Regions from separate parts of the Tatumella terrea genome, predicted to be linked through region 1. Evidence: predicted binding sites of a transcription regulator. Region 1 holds the regulator's gene; the other holds the start of a gene.
The links. Region 1 encodes PhoB, which activates phosphate uptake and scavenging genes when phosphate is short. Its sites were predicted from a motif close to CTGTCATAAAACTGNCNNAT; they were not measured.

Region 1 (3,426 bases):
TTCGCAGTCGATACCGCGGGCCGCGCCCGTCCGGCTGCGTCGTAACAGCAGGACTTCCGCCGGGCGGCCTTCCGTCAGTGTTTCTATCCGTTGCTGCAGGTCACTGAGGTACTCCTGCTGCGTGACTTCGATATCCAGCCAGACCGGGGTGCCGTCTGCCAGCGGCGTCAGTGACGCCAGTTGCTGTTCGATGTCTGCCAGTGACCCTTTCAGCGTTTTCAGTGGCTGAACGCAGGGCACGGGTAACGGGGTGATGACCGGGGCGGATTGCGGGCTGAACTCCACCAGACATACGCTCTTCTCCGTGGCGGACTCATCAAAACTGAGTGCGATGGGTGAGCCGCTGTAACGGATATGGGGCTGACCGCCGACCTGTTGCGGACGGTGGATATGGCCTAAAGCGATATAATCCGCGGGCGGAAAGGCGGAAGCCGGGAAAGCATCCAGGGTACCGATATAAATATCACGCACCGAATCGCTTTTACTGACCCCCAGGGCCGTCAGGTGCCCGGTCGCGATGATCGGCAGCGCCGGAGACCCCAGGGTTTCGCGCAGCCGCAGGGCGGCCTGATAACAGTGCCGGTAATGGCCGGCAATCGCCTGCAGCAGATTTTGCTGTTTTTGCTGACTGTCCAGACCGGCCTGACTGAGCTGGATATCACGCGGACGTAAATACGGGATCGCACAGACAATGGCGGCAGGGCGATCCTGAGCATCGTTCAGAACCACCAGTTGATCATCGACGTCAGGGCTGGCGCTGGCGATCACCCGTGTATTCAGACAGGCCAGCAGTGCCCGTGACTCGTTCAGCACCGCCACTGAATCATGATTACCGGCCAGGATCACCAACTGGCATCCGGTTTTTTGCAGCTCAACAATAAACTGGTTATACATCTCCCTGGCATAACTGGGCGGGGATCCGGTATCAAAAATATCTCCGGCTACTATCAGGGCATTAACCTGATGCAGAGTGATCTGCGAGAGAAGCCAGTCAAGGAAAGCCTGATGTTCCTTCGCCCGGCTCCGGGAATAAAAAAACTGGCCCAGGTGCCAGTCCGAGGTATGGATAATTTTCATAATGCTCCCGAGAGTGCCTGCTGCCCGCAGTATACCTGCAGACGGTGCAGGGATAAAAAAGTATCTTTCTGCGGGTGTCAGGCGGGGTCGTCAGTAAAGATATCCCTGACATTCCTTCATAAATCTGTCATAAAACTGTCTCATAATGTGCCGCGTATACCGGAAGAATCCGGAAATATCCTCTGGAGAAACAATGGCTAAACGCATTCTTGTCGTGGAAGATGAAGCTCCAATCCGTGAAATGTTATGTTTTGTGCTGGAGCAGAATGGTTACCATCCCATCGAGGCTGAAGATTATGACAGCGCGGTGAAGCATCTGATTGAACCCTGGCCCGATCTGATCCTGCTTGACTGGATGCTGCCGGGAGGCACGGGTGTTCAGCTGATCAAATATATGAAAAAAGAAGCGATGACCCGGGATATCCCGGTCGTGATGCTGACAGCGCGTGGGGAAGAAGAAGATCGGGTGCGCGGTCTGGATGCGGGAGCTGATGACTATATTACCAAGCCCTTTTCTCCCCGGGAACTGATTGCCAGGATCAAGGCCGTGATCCGTCGTATCTCACCGATGGCCGATGATGAACTCATCGATATTCAGGGCCTGACCTTAGACCCGACCTCCCACCGGGTGATGGCCGGCGAAACCCCGCTGGATATGGGGCCAACCGAATATAAACTCCTGCATTTCTTTATGACCCATCCTGAGCGTGTTTACAGTCGCGAGCAATTACTGAATCATGTCTGGGGAACCAACGTCTACGTGGAAGACAGAACAGTGGATGTGCATATCCGCCGTTTACGTAAAGCGCTTGAAGTCAGTGGTTATGAACGTATGGTTCAGACTGTCCGGGGCACCGGTTACCGGTTTTCTGCCCGTTTCTGATAGGAGTGTGACTTTTGCTGGACAAACTTTCGTGGCGTACCTTGCTGTCAGAATTTCTGCTGGTCTGCCTCGCCGGGGGGATTGCCGGGCTGGTGAGTGGTCATCCGGGCTTGTGTCTGTTTCTGGCGGTTGCTTTATTACTGTTCTGGCATTTTTTCCAACTGATGCGGCTGTCCCACTGGTTATGGGTGGATAAAAGTATGACCCCGCCGACCGGCAAGGGGAGCTGGGAACCGTTATTTCACGGTCTGTACCTTATGCAGGCGCGCAACCGGCATCGGCGTCGTGAACTGAGAAGCCTGATCAAACGTTTCCGCAGTGGGGCCGAGTCGCTGCCGGATGCGTTAGTGCTGACTACCGAAGAGGGGAATATCTTCTGGTGCAACGGTCTGGCTCAGCAATATCTGGGACTGCGCTGGCCGGAGGATAACGGGCAAAATATCCTGAATTTACTGCGTTACCCCGAATTCAGCCGCTATTTACAGACCGCCGATTTCGATAAACCACTGACGCAATTACTGAATAATGGTCATCATATGGAGTTCAGAATTGTACCTTATACCGAAGGCCAATGGATGATCAGCGCGCGGGATATGACACAGATGCGTCAGCTGGAAAATATGCGCAGCCACTTTTTTGCCAATGTCAGCCATGAATTACGTACCCCGTTGACGGTTATCCAGGGGTATCTGGAGATGATGGAAGACGACCAGATGAATGCGCCGTTGCGGATGAAAGCGGTAGGCACCATGCAGGAACAGTCACGGCGAATGGAAGGGCTTATCCGACAGCTTATGACCCTGACCCGGATAGAAGCCGCCCCGGCCATGAATACCCGGGAGATTGTCGATGTTCCGGGGATGCTGTCGATGCTGCAACAGGAAGCTGACAGTCTGAAGCATCCGGGACAGGTGGTCAGTTTCTCGGTGGACAGCGATCTGCGGGTATCCGGCAATGATGAACAGTTGCGCAGTGCGATCTCTAACCTGGTTTACAATGCGCTCAGCCACACGCCTGAAAATACACGTATTGATATCGCCTGGCAGCGGGACGCACAGGGGGCTCTCTTCTCAGTGACCGATAACGGTCCGGGGATTGCCGCCGAGCATATTCCTCATCTGACCGAACGCTTTTACCGGGTGGATAAGGCCCGCTCCCGGCAAACCGGCGGCAGCGGCCTGGGCCTGGCGATAGTCAAGCATGCGCTGGGGCATCACGGCAGCCGGCTGTCGGTCACCAGCATCCCCGGAAAAGCCACCTGTTTCAGTTTTCAGCTTCCCTCGCGGCTGATTGTCGCTAAAGAGAACGCTGCGGAGACACTCACCTCCTGAAGTCTTTCCAGGGGCGCAGTGTCTGTGCCCCGTTCCTTCCGGCAAGGCCGTTCCCGCGGATAATGAAGTTTCCTGAAGTCAATAATGAGAAAAATTCATCTATACTGAAATTTCATCAGTTGATGAGGAATTTTC
Region 2 (3,426 bases), on a different contig from region 1:
CTTATCGCCGCGGATCACAAAGAACGTATCGTGACGAGGATAGCGGGTCAGGTAACGGTAGGCCGTATTATTCATCGCCAGGTGATCTGACCCGACAACAATGACCGTGTTTTTAAAGCCGGGGGATTGCTTTATCCGTGCGATCAGTCGCGCGATATGTTCCTGAGAACAAGCCACCGCACTGAAGGAGAGATTATTTTTCCCCTCGTAAGGATAGGTTTTCCGCTGACAGGACGCAGAAATAAAACCATCCGGATGATGGGTATCGACAGTCAGCGCAAACAGAGCAAAGCGTTGATTCTGCGCCGACAGTTGCTGGTATTTATCGAAAACTTTATCCAGCACGGTATCGTCATAAAACCCCCAGTTATTCCGGTAGCCGGGGTCCGCGACCTGCGTTTTCAGCTCTTCCGAGCCTTCCATATGCTGCGTTTCAAATCCATGAGAGCGCAGGAAGACATCTTTTCCGCCAAAGCGTAAATCGGCGCCCTGAATAAACCAGTTCTGGTAACCGGAATTTTTCAGAATATCGCCGAGGCAGATATTTTGCGGATAAAAACTGGAAAGCGAAGACGATGCATTCCCTTCAAACGGGGCAAACAGAGGGATCCCGCACTGCGAAGCGACCATGCCGGCGATGGTATAGTCGGTGCCGGGTAACTGTGCGGTGGATGTGAAATCGATGCCTGACTGCATTTGCCGGATCAGTTCCGGGGCAAGATCCGGGAAGGCCTGCTGGTTGAAATACGTTCTTTCCAGACTTTCTGCATAGATATAGACCAGATTCAGGTGAGGTTTTTTAATCGTGCTGTCAGGGACTTTATAATAGTCATCAAAATCAGACCCTTCCTGGAAAGAGTGCGAGGCAATCAGGGTCTTTATCTGCTGATAGGCCGGACTGGTATTAATGGAAAGACCGGCCAGCAGACAGGCAAAAATACTCCAGCCGAAATGGTGCTGATGATTTTTATTCCGCAGAATACGGGTCAGTACCAGAAAAATGAGTACGATAGCGAGGAGTAACGCAGCGGCGGGTAATAGATAGCGTCCGGTACCGGCTCCGGTCAGGTTATTTGTCAGAGTATAAATAACGGCTTCGGTTATTCCGTTGCCGGTAAAGTAATTACTGGCAAATAATGTCGCATTCAGCAGCAGAAAGCTCATCAGCAGCAGAGTAATAATAACAAACCAGAGCCGGTGACGGCCGGCTTTACGGGCGTAAATAATGACCGAGGCCGCAAAAAGTCCTGATGAAATAAGCTCTGAAACCAAAATGCTCTCCTGTAAAGCGTAGGTGGCGGCCAGGGGCCGGGGGCCAATGACCGGAAGGTGCCCAGTGGCCGTGTCAGATTTTTATGCCGGGCAATGTGCTATTTTCCGGGGGTTAGGACAATGTTTTTCTCTCTATTTAAAATATTTTTTTTGAACCAGGTCGCGAAGCTGAGATAAAAAACCCTTTTTCGTTCGTGACTATGCAGGAAGGGTGTCATATTACTGACATATCTTTACGCTAATTTTCTCTGCAGTGCAGGGGCTAATTACCGTCTTTCTGCACTAACAATGTGATTTTACTCTCAATAACCGAATGATTAATTCATTTGAAACAGGAAAACATCTGAGGATTATAAAACACAATGGATTTTCTGTGCGCTTTTTCTTGATTTATCTACGCGCGTAGATAAAATTCCTGCCGAAAAACGCCCACGAAAAATCGGTGCAATCCGGTCATTCAGTTGCTCTTGTAACATTTAAATGATTAGTCATCTAAGACTGGCACAAATGACAAGCGAATATTCCGACACCAGGGAATTTCTTCTGATCTCCGTATGCCGGAGAGCCATTGCGTACTGTGGGCGTTTTTCACTCAGTACTGCAGAAAGCCACTTTCTGAACCGACCGACAGGGAGTACTGAGTTATGACACATCCTCCCGGGCATCAGACCCGTCATCCCTTGCTGATCCTGGCAGAAGAGAGAGAAGCCCGCCGTGATTTCCGGCGCGCAACGTTTTCCTGCTGGCTCGGCACCGCGATGGAATATGCTGACTTCGCACTCTACGGCTTAGCTGCCGGTATTATCTTCGGGGATGTCTTTTTCCCTGAGGTCACCCCTGCCATGGCGCTGCTGTCCAGTTTTGCCACCTGGTCGGTGGGTTTTATTGCCAGGCCCATCGGGGCACTGTTCTTTGGCTGGCTCGGGGATCGTCACGGGCGTAAATCGGTCATGGTGATCACTATCCTGCTGATGGGGCTGTCTACCATGCTGATAGGGCTTATTCCGGATTACCGGACTATCGGTCTCTGGGCACCGGCCTGCCTGGTGATATTGCGTTTCACCCAGGGGTTGGGGGCCGGGGCTGAGCTGTCCGGGGGAACGGTTATGCTGGGAGAATACGCCCCACCGGCAAGGCGCGGACTGGTCTCTTCGGTGATTGCCCTGGGGTCTAACAGTGGCACCCTGATAGCTTCTGTCGTCTGGTTACTGGTGGTTCAGCTCGACCATCAAAGCCTGATCAGTTGGGGATGGCGGATCCCGTTTTTGTGCAGTTTCCTGATTGCGCTTGGGGCACTGTGGATGCGGCGTTCGGTCCGGGAAACCCCGGTCTTTGAGCAACGCCGGAAAACGCTGATGGCAGAACGCCAGCAAACCCTGCACACGGCCTCACTGAGCGACAGGAAGCCTCGCGGCCCCGGTAAAGCCTTCTGGGTCATGATGGGTCTGAGAATTGGTGAAAATGGTCCTTCGTATCTGGCGCAGGGATTTATGGTCGGTTATGTCGCCAGAGTACTGATGATGGATAAATCCGTGCCGACGACCGCCGTTTTTATCGCCTCTGTACTGGGCTTTTTGGTGATCCCTCTGGCCGGCTGGCTGTCTGACCGTTATGGTCGCCGTAAACTCTATCGTCTCTTTTGTCTGTTACTAATGATCTACGCCTGGCCAGCGTTCACGTTGCTGGACAGTCATCAGCCCTGGATTGTGATTTCGACCATTGTTGTCGGAATGGCTCTGGCTTCCCTGGGCATTTACGGGGTCCAGGCCGCATGGGGGGTGGAGTTATTTGGTGTTACACATCGCTATAGCAAAATGGCCGTGGCCAAAGAACTGGGGTCCATTATTTCCGGCGGAACAGCCCCGCTGGTGGCCGCAGCACTGTTATCCTGTTTCGGGCACTGGTGGGCGATAGCGGTCTATTTTACGCTGATGGCGGGTATCGGTTTTGTGACGACCTTTATTGCCCCGGAAACCCGGGGCCGGGACCTGAATTTACCGGATGACGCAATTTAGAGGACTGGCCCGGGGCGGATATCCGGCCGGAGAAAACAGGAGAGTGTGTGGGTAAACGGTTAACTCAGCGAAGAGTGACGCGGGAAGAGGTTGCCAGCCTGGCCGGGACATCGGTGGCGGTGGTCAGTTATGTGATTAA

Region 2: opgB (phosphatidylglycerol--membrane-oligosaccharide glycerophosphotransferase) is a predicted target of PhoB. The motif match lies at 1,484-1,503, and genes of this name have one in related genera.

Annotation. Positions count from the first base shown of each region.
Region 1 covers NZ_BAAAFX010000013.1:415,328-418,753, forward strand. Annotated here, with positions in the region: gene sbcD (exonuclease subunit SbcD) at 1-1,077, opposite strand, end outside; gene phoB (phosphate response regulator transcription factor PhoB) at 1,271-1,960, shown strand; gene phoR (phosphate regulon sensor histidine kinase PhoR) at 1,975-3,291, shown strand.
Region 2 covers NZ_BAAAFX010000002.1:274,358-277,783, forward strand. Annotated here, with positions in the region: gene opgB (phosphatidylglycerol--membrane-oligosaccharide glycerophosphotransferase) at 1-1,275, opposite strand, end outside; gene ABD035_RS01310 (MFS transporter) at 1,917-3,287, shown strand; gene ABD035_RS01315 (LacI family DNA-binding transcriptional regulator) at 3,335-3,426, shown strand, end outside.